2 regions of the Anaerosinus sp. genome follow, and region 1 is predicted to be linked to the other one. Evidence: riboswitches for the same ligand, from Rfam matches in the RefSeq annotation. Region 1 holds a riboswitch; the other holds the start of a gene.
The links. A riboswitch is a leader RNA that binds a small molecule or an ion and turns the genes downstream of it on or off. The one in region 1 is predicted to bind S-adenosylmethionine.

Region 1 (4,927 bases):
TCTGGAACAAAACCACGGGAATTTCTTTCGGCAATGCAATCGATTGGCAAGATCGCCGTAACTTAAATATCATAGAACGTTTTTCGAAAAATTTGGTATCGAAATTGCCAATTCCGTTGAAAATACCTGCTTAGGTACAGCTTATTTAGCCAGTCTAGCAATTGGCTATGGGATTCATTAGAACAGCTTTCAAGCCAATGGCAATTAGACCGTTGTTTTGAACCAAAAATATCATCAGATCATCGCCAAACATTATGTAATCAATGGGAAAAAGCAATTCGTCTCTTTTCAAAGGGCTAAAATAAATAGAGGTGACTAAGTCACCTCTATTTATTTTTTCTAAAGCCATATCCTTCGGAAATTTTCCTACCAAGAGCCAACACCTTTTCACAAATTACCGCTCTGCTCTTTTGCGGTGTATCATCTATGCCGCTTTTCCCTGGATAGAGCTGATATTTTTTTCTATATGATAAAGAGGTAACATTTGGCATGATGACATTTGCACCACCTTGCAATGCGCGGAATCTTGCTGTCTTATCCAATGTTTCCATTGCTGTCGTTGCTGGAATATTAATGTCTGGCATTAACAAACGAATGAGTGCAATCACTTTTAGACTCAATTCCAAATTGCCACTTTCACAATCAGCCAGCGGCGTTGCAGGATTTGGTATGAACGGCCCTAGTCCAACCATATCTAAAGGAAATTCTTTAAAAAACAAAATATCCTCTGCGATGGATTCTAGCGTTTGTCCTGGCAATCCAATTAAACAACCTGAACCAACTTCATACCCAAGCCTTTGCAAATCTTCCAAACAACGCACACGATTTTCAAAGCGCATTCCTGGATTCAATTTATGATATAACGATTGATCTGTCGTCTCAATGCGAAGTAAATAACGATCAGCACCAGCCTCTTTATAAGCTTTATATTCTTCATAAGTTTTCTCGCCAATGCTAAGGGTTATCGCTACATCCATTGCTTTTATCTGCTTTAATATCGCTGTCATTTTATCTACTGAAAAGCTGTCATCTTCACCAGATTGCATTACAATCGTTCTATATCCTAACTCCTTTGCCAATTTTGCTTCCGCAACAATTTCTTCTGGAGATAATCGATACCGATCTACCTCTCTATTTGCACATCTTAATCCACAGTAACAGCAATTCTGCTTACAGTGGTTAGAGAACTCAATCAGACCACGTAAATGCACTTCATCGCCAACGTACCTTTTCCGTACAGCATCTGCGGCATTTGCAAGTCCGCTATAATCACCTAAAAGAATCTCTACTATTTCCGCTTTATTTAACTGCTGGCTTTGCATCACTTTTTCGATTAAATTCATGTTTTCATCTCCATGACTGCATCATTGGCCAATTTAAATATAATTAGCCAATTCCATTATTATAGAAAAGTTTCGTTAAGTCAAATGGTGTTTCTTGATATACATAATAATTTAACCAGTTTCCAAACAATAGATTAGCTACGCTGCGCCATTTTACTAATGGCACTTGCGTCGGATCGTTATTCGGATAATAATTGCATGGAATATGCATATCCATTCCAGCTTTAATATCGCGATCATATTCCGCTTTTAGCGTCATTGGATCATATTCGGCATGACCTGTAATAAAAAACTGCCGTTTCTCCAGATTTGCCACTGCATAAATTCCTGCTTCTCCTTCTGCCTCAGAAAGGATTGTAAGTTCCGGAATTTTTTCAATGTCTTCTTTGCGAACTTCAGTATGCCTGGAATGAGGCACATAAAACTCATCATCAAAGCCTCTAAATAATGGCTCGTAATCTACATTTCTCTTATGTTTATATACGCCAAACACCTTGGGGCTTACCGGATACTTTTTAATTCCATAATGATAGTATAATCCCGCCTGTGAGCCCCAACAAATATGAAATGTCGAATATGCATGCGTTTTACTCCATTCCATAATCCCACAGACTTCTTCCCAATAGTCAACTTCCTCAAAGTCCATTTGTTCTACCGGAGCGCCGGTAATAATAAAACCATCATAATTTTTATGCTTTACATCAGCAAAAGTCCCATAGAATTGCGTCAAATGCTCTTGGGATGTATTTTGTGGTGTATAGCTTGCAGTATAAATAAAATCAACTTCTACTTGAAGCGGAGAATTTCCTAAAAGCCGTAATAATTGTGTTTCAGTTACAGATTTTATCGGCATTAAGTTTAAAATTAAAATTTTTAATGGACGAATATCCTGACTGTACGCTCTATCATCATACATCACAAAAATATTTTCCTTTTCTAAAATACTTGTCGCCGGTAAATTATTGGGAATCTTAATTGGCATAACTAAAACACTCCTTTATTCTCGTATAAAAAATCAAGTCCCTTTCTCAGAGAAAGGGACTTTTATTGCCACACAATCTCATCTTTCAGGAATTCTCCTGCTGGAATTAGCACCACTGCACCACGTGCCGGTTGCTGGGTTTCATCGGGCCAGTCCCTCAACCTCTCTTGATAAGAAATTTATTTAATTTTTGATGAATATATTACCACAATCTAAACCGCTCGTCAATGATATTATCTTGTAATTGATAAAGGTAAAACATAGCCAATAACAGCGATAAAATGCATCGCACTTCCAGCCAGAACAAACATATGCCAAATCGCATGATTATAAGGAACTCGTTTTGCCAGATAAAAGCCTGCACCTGCAGTGTAAGCAAGTCCACCAGCAACTAACCAATAAATCGTCTCAATCGGTACACTTTCCATTAATGGGCGAATAATGATTAAAGCAAACCACCCCATTAAAAGGTAACAAACCGTCGAGAAGATTTTAAAGCGTTTCACAAAGAAAGCTTTAAAAATAATTCCTGTCACAGCTAGTCCCCACATAAGTCCAAAAACAATCCAACCTAAAGTCCCATGAAGTGGAATTAATGCAAAGGGTGTATAATTTCCCGCAATTAGCACATAGATTGCAGAGTGATCAAGGAATTTAAAGAAAGCTTTCTTTTTCTCATTGGTAAAACTATGATACAAAGTAGATGCTAAATACAATAAAATTAAAGATACTCCATAAATCGTACCACTTACTAAGTGCCACAAACCACCATAGTTACCCGCAACAACAATCATTGCAATCAAAGCAGCTACAGATAATACAGCTCCAACACCATGCGTAATGGCATTAATTAGCTCCTCACATTTTGCTCTTAACATGCTACCTCCAAATAATTTATTTATGATATATATTATACCTCCCTTATAAAAAAATTGAAACAGTATTCGGCTTGAAATCCAAGCCGAATACTGTTTCTTTTTGAGCTAGCTCTCTATTCTTTAGCAGCCCCAGCCGCCGCCACAACAGCAGCATAACAATATTATAACGATAATAATAAACCAAACCCAATAGCAATTTCCACCGCCATTAAAGCCCATAATAAAACGCCTCCTTGAAAGATAATGCAGCTCTTAGCTACTGTATACTATGAACCCAGACGCTTTTTTGCTACTATTACAATCATTACCTTCATAAAATTAAAGGAAACTAAAAAACAATAGCGAAAAAATAGTTGTTAAGCTATATCTATTGGAGGTAATCACTCATGAATCAGTCGCATTATGAATGGCTAAAATCACAAGTTCCCATATTAATAGATAAAAAAATAATTTCATCAGATACAGCGCAAAATATCCTTAAACATTATGATATTGAACAAGAGGAAAATGACGATAAGTTCAATCGTATTGTAACTTTCATTGGCGTTATCTTTATCGGGCTTGGGTTGCTCCTTGTTTTAGCCTATAATTGGGATAACCTAACTCGGGCATCTAGACTTTCAATCGCAGTAGGACTGTTATTCATTTCTCAAATCGCAATGTTTCTCGGAATCGTTTACAATAAACTAACAAATACCTATAAGGAATCATTAGCCGCCTTCCAATCTTTAATGATTGGCGCTTCAATCTCTCTCGTTGGGCAAAATTATGAAATTGCACTACACCTGGATACAGTACTACTCATCTGGATGTTTTTAATTTTACCACTTGCATATCTAACCAGAACCGTTTCACCGGCTATTTTATATAGCATTCTCAACATGATTTGGCTCATTGATAATTTCAGTACACCCCAAGCGATCAGCGTTTGGTTATTTATCATACTGCTTATTCCAATTTATCGTCACTTTGATAAAAATATGATCATTTCCTCAACCCCTTTAGCTTGGTTAATCGTAATTAATTCATTAGCTGCATTTATTCTTACCTTTGAAAAATATTTCAACGATTTAATGATGCAATGTTTAACTTTGTTTTTCTGCTTTCTTTTTGTTATCGGTAGTCACCTCGAAGTAAAGACAGCCGTATCTCGCCGCCCATTAACAACCATTGGTGTTTTTGGGCTCATCACTTCCTGCTATTCACTTGTTTTTTCAATATGTTGGCAAAACGTTCCTCAAAATTTCACAAATCCAGTATGGTCTATTATTCTAATCCTCAGCATATTATCTTTAGGATTTAGTTATAAACTCTTCCAAGTCAGCAGCAATTTATTAACAAAACTTCTTTTAGCCTCACCTATTATAATTATCACTGCCTGTCTTCTCGCAGTATTTACAATGCAAGAAATTTATTCGGTTTCTTTAGCTAGTATTTATTTGTTGGCAATTGGACTTTTATTAATGGAAAAAGGATTTCGTCAAGCAAATTCTGCTCTATTAAATATGGGTATGCTTTTAGTTAGTTTTCTAGTAACAGCAAAATTCTTTGATTCTACAATTAGTTTCTGGAATCGAGGCATCGCATTTATTATCATTGGGTTCATATTTATTTTAATAAATTTCCAGATGATAAGACAAAAGAAAAATATTGAAGGTAAAACATCTTTTTCCTCAAAAACAAAATAATTCAATGGTAATTAACCATATAAATCCATGTTTTTA
Region 2 (4,927 bases), on a different contig from region 1:
GAAAAAAATGTATCCGGCAAGTACGACAAAAATTATGACGACGATTCTTGCATTAGAAAAAAGTAATTTAAATGATGTAATTATGGTAAGCGAGAATGCTGCTGGGACAGAAGGCTCTTCAATGCAATTAGCGACTGGGGATCAACTGCCGATGATAGATGCGTTGTACGGCATTATGATGTTATCCGGCAATGATGCATCCATTGCGGTGGCGGAACATATCTCTGGCTTAGTTGAGAATTTCGCTGCGCTAATGAATGAAAAAGCACAACGCTTGGGGGCGTTTCATACGCATTTTGCAAATTCTTGCGGGTTACCAGATCCCAATCATTATACAACTGCACATGATTTGGCACGAATTGGAGCGTATGCATATAAAAATCCTATGTTTAGAGAGATTATCAAAACGCAGTATAAATCTTTTTCGTGGCGAGAATACCAAGCCCCCGTTCTATTTGAAAATACAAATTTACTATTGGGAAATTATCAGGGGATTAATGGAATGAAAACAGGCTATACGGAGGCAGCAGGGGAGTGTCTTGTTGCTTCTGCCGAGCGAGATGGTGTAAATCTTATTGCTGTAGTTTTGCACTGCGCGCAGGATTATCGCTGGTATGAGGCCGCGGCGTTATTAGATTATGGCTTTGAAAAAGTAACAATGGAAACAATGGTGACAAAAGAAGGCTCAAGCACTTTTGTGCGTGTAGATGATGGAATTTCTTATCGCGTAAAAGCAAGTCCTAATGAAGATATCAAGATTGCGGTATCTAACGGTGATAGAAATCGTTATGCATTGCAACTTGAAGTACCGACAGTTAGGGCACCTGTGCGAAAGGGACAAGCTGTTGGAAAGATAAATGTACTTTATGGCGAAGAAGTTGTAAGGCAAATAGATTTGCTGGCTGAAGAAGATGTTGAAGCAGGATTCAATATTTTTGCGAAGGTAGCAGGGCTTTTTTATGATGTAATTCAATGGGCAAGAAGTGCTATGGAATAAATAAGGGGGTGGAAATGTGAAAATTATCATTGCACCGGATTCGTTTAAGGGGAGTTTGTCAGCGATTGCGGCGGTCAAAGCGATAGAATGTGGAATGAAGAGAATTTTTCCCGCTGCGGATTTCATAAAAATGCCGATTGCGGATGGTGGTGAGGGAACGCTTGATACGCTTGTTTATGCGACTGGCGGAAGCATTGAAAAAACAAAAGTTATGTCGCCAATTGGTGGAACGGTGGAGGCAAGATGGGGCATCTTAGGGGATGGCAAGACCGCAATCATTGAAATGGCAGAGGCCTCAGGGTTGACATTGGTTGAAGCGGCAAAATGTGATATCAATAAAGCGACGACCTACGGAACGGGACAATTGATGAGGGCGGCGCTTGAAAAAAATTTACATAAGATTATTGTTGCCATTGGCGGCAGTGCGACGAATGATGGCGGCTCAGGAATGGCACAGGCTTTAGGGGCTAAATTCTTAGACGAAAATGGAGAAAGTATAGCGTTTGGTGGAGCAGCATTAACTTCTTTGGCAAATGTTGATTTAAGCAAATTCGATAGAAGAATCGAGCAGGTGGAAGTAGTTGTCGCTTGCGATGTTGCAAATCCGTTATGTGGTGAAAATGGTGCATCAGCAGTATATGGACCGCAAAAAGGTGCAACAACTGATGATGTGCGAAATCTTGATTGCGCATTAGGCCATTATGCAGATATTATGACAAGGGTCACGGGGAAAGATTTTCGGAATAGCGATGGTGCGGGGGCGGCAGGAGGACTTGGAGCAGGACTTTTGTGGTTTACTGGGGCAAGGATGAAACGCGGAATTTCGCTTGTTATGGAAACGCTCAATTTTGCGGAAAAAATCAAAGAGGCTGATTTAGTCATTACGGGGGAAGGCCGTACAGACAAGCAAACCTTATGTGGAAAGGCACCAATTGGAATTGCTGAGATTGCGAAAGCGTATCATATTCCTGTTGTCTGTATCTCCGGCGCATTGGGCAAAGGGTATGAAGAAATTTTTAAGGGCGGCATTGATGGTGTACAAGCAATCCCACACCAACCAATGCAGTTAGAAGATTGTATGAAAAATGCCGAAGTGCTCCTCACGCTTGCCGCTGAACGAGTGGCGAGATTGATAAAAATAGGGCGAGAATTAAAGTGAAAATAGAAAAATAATCGGTAGATAGAAAGATTACTTAATTGAGTGTTTTATAATGAGTAAATATATTGATGATGTAAAATATTTCAATAATAAAGTTTTAGGGCGAGTAAAGAGGCATTAAAATTTATTTTTAAACGGTAATTGTTACAAGTATACGATTTTTTATTGACAAGAGAATTTGTTAGTGATATTATCTAAACCATAATTAAATGAGAAGCTCTTATCAAGAGAGGTCGAGGGACTGGCCCGATGAAACCCGGCAACCGGCAGAAATGCAGTGGTGCCAAATCCAGCAGGAGTATATTTCCTGGAGATGAGAGAAAAGTAGTGTATGAATGATAGGCTCTTTTCCTCACGGAAAAGAGCCTTTTTGTTTGACTGGAAATAATTTTAGGGGGGATTTTAAATGAGAAAAAAGTGGGTAGGGTTGATTTTGGCTATGGTGGCAGTTTTGAGTATGACGCTAATCTCGGGTTGTACTTCCGATAAAAATGCAGATCCTTCGGCGGAAAAAACATCAATAAAGGTTGGGGTAACGCCTGGACCTCATGCAGAGGTTATGGAGGTTGTACAAAAAGTAGCGGCGAAAGAGGGTTTAACTATTGAAATTATTGAGTTTAGTGATTATATTCAACCGAACGTCGCATTAAATCAAGGGGAGATTGATGTGAATAGTTATCAGCATCAGCCATTTCTTGATGCACAGGTGAAAGACCGTGGCTACAAAATCGAAACTTTGGCAAAAACAATTTTGTTCCCAATGGGGGTATATTCCAAAAATTTGACGGCGATTCAGCAAGTTCCGGAAAATGGTGTAATCGCGATACCTAATGATCCTAGTAACGGTGGCAGAGCGTTAAACATTTTAGAAAAAGCGGGTCTGATCAAGTTAAAAGAAAATGCTGGACTTAGTGCGACGGCAGCGGATATTGTGGAAAATCCGAAACATCTTGTAGTCAAGGAATTAGAAGCGGCGCAGATTCCATTATCGTTAAGTGATGTCAGCCTTGCAGTGATCAATACGAATTATGCAGTTTCCGCAGGGTTAGTACCAACGAAAGATGCATTGTTTTTAGAAGATGCAGCTTCACCCTATGCGAATATTTTAGTCGTTCGGTCAGCGGATAAAGAGAATATAGCTTATCAAAAATTTGTGAAGGCTTATCATTCAGAAGAAGTAAAACAATTTGTCAATGACCATTTTGCTGGTTCGGGAATTGCAACTTGGTAAATAGATTAAAGGAGTGAAAAAAGTTGATTCAGCTATCGAATATAGAAAAGATTTATGATGGAGCATCGGGCCCAGTTCACGCATTAAAAGGCATTAATCTTCATATTAAGCGCGGGGAAATTTATGGTGTTATTGGACTTAGCGGTGCAGGAAAAAGTACATTAATTCGGTGTATTAACATGTTAGAACGTCCGACAAAAGGAAAGGTCATTGTTGATGGCGAAGATTTGACAGCGATGTCAGATAGTCAGCTTAGAAAAGCGAGAAAAAGTATCGGCATGATTTTTCAGCATTTTAATCTGCTTTCTTCAGCTACTGTCTATGAAAATGTAGCGTTTCCATTAACATTAATCGGAACAAAAAAATCGGAGATAGCAAAAAAGGTTTTACCTTTGTTAGAATTGGTAGGACTTGCAGATAAAAAAGATCAATATCCTGCGCAACTAAGTGGTGGTCAGAAGCAAAGAGTAGGGATTGCGAGAGCTTTGGCAAGTGATCCGAAGGTGCTTTTATGCGATGAAGCAACTTCTGCGCTTGATCCACAAACGACGAAATCTATTTTGGAATTAATCCGTGATATTAATCAAAAATTGCAATTAACTGTAGTTTTAATTACCCATGAAATGCAGGTAATTAAAGAAATTTGTGATAATGTAGCTGTGATAGAAAATGGTGTGATTTGTGAGCAAGGGACAGTGCTGGATGTATTTACGAATCCACAGCAACCGATTACGAAAGAGTTTATCAGTGTCATTATCAGTCGTGATATTCCAGAGGCATTTAAAGATGCTAAGATATCGCAAATCCCAATTCCAAATAGTAGTTTATTAGTTCGCTTATCCTTTATCGGAAATTCGGCGGAAGAACCGGTAATATCCAGCTTAATTCGTCGCTTTGCCGTAGATACAAATATTATTTATGGAAATGTTGATCATATCAAGAGTACACCATATGGCACTTTGGTTCTTGAGATTACAGGTGAAGATGAAGAGATACAAAAATCATTGAATTATTTACAGGAAAGAAACTTAGGAATTGAGGTGATTGGCTATGTCGCAGGACATGATAATGCTATTAGCTAAAGGGTTATGGGAAACGACGTACATGGTCTGTGTATCCTCGCTTATTTCCGCATTGATTGGAATTCCGTTAGGGGTTATTCTCGTTACTACAGATAAGGGGCATATTTTAGAGAATTTATCCTTTAATCGAATTTTAGGTGCAGTGGTAAATGCTGCGCGGTCAACGCCATTCATTATTTTAATGGTTGCAATTATTCCATTGACTAGAATCATTGTAGGTACTTCTATTGGTACGGAGGCGGCTATGGTTCCGCTTACGTTGGCGGCAATTCCGTTTGTGGGTCGTATTATTGAAACTTCATTAAAAGAGGTTGAACATGGATTGATTGAAGCGGCGCAATCAATGGGGGCAACACCTTATCAAATTATTACGCGGGTGATGATTCCGGAGGCAATGCCATCTATTGTTTCGGGAATTACGATTACCGTGATTAACTTGATTAACTATTCTGCGATGG

Region 2: another riboswitch for S-adenosylmethionine. It lies ahead of ACWZFG_RS10145 (MetQ/NlpA family ABC transporter substrate-binding protein); the one in region 1 lies ahead of metA (homoserine O-acetyltransferase MetA).

What each region holds. Positions count from the first base shown of each region.
Region 1 covers NZ_CBDNNH010000025.1:67,863-72,789, reverse strand. The annotation lists gene ACWZFG_RS12275 (FGGY family carbohydrate kinase) at 1-134, shown strand, start outside; gene hydE ([FeFe] hydrogenase H-cluster radical SAM maturase HydE) at 327-1,343, opposite strand; gene metA (homoserine O-acetyltransferase MetA) at 1,387-2,325, opposite strand; SAM riboswitch class I at 2,401-2,502, opposite strand; gene trhA (PAQR family membrane homeostasis protein TrhA) at 2,559-3,203, opposite strand; gene ACWZFG_RS12255 (DUF2157 domain-containing protein) at 3,590-4,891, shown strand.
Region 2 covers NZ_CBDNNH010000018.1:405,778-410,704, reverse strand. The annotation lists gene ACWZFG_RS10155 (D-alanyl-D-alanine carboxypeptidase family protein) at 1-997, shown strand, start outside; gene ACWZFG_RS10150 (glycerate kinase) at 1,014-2,156, shown strand; SAM riboswitch class I at 2,374-2,476, shown strand; gene ACWZFG_RS10145 (MetQ/NlpA family ABC transporter substrate-binding protein) at 2,563-3,387, shown strand; gene ACWZFG_RS10140 (methionine ABC transporter ATP-binding protein) at 3,411-4,469, shown strand; gene ACWZFG_RS10135 (methionine ABC transporter permease) at 4,438-4,927, shown strand, end outside.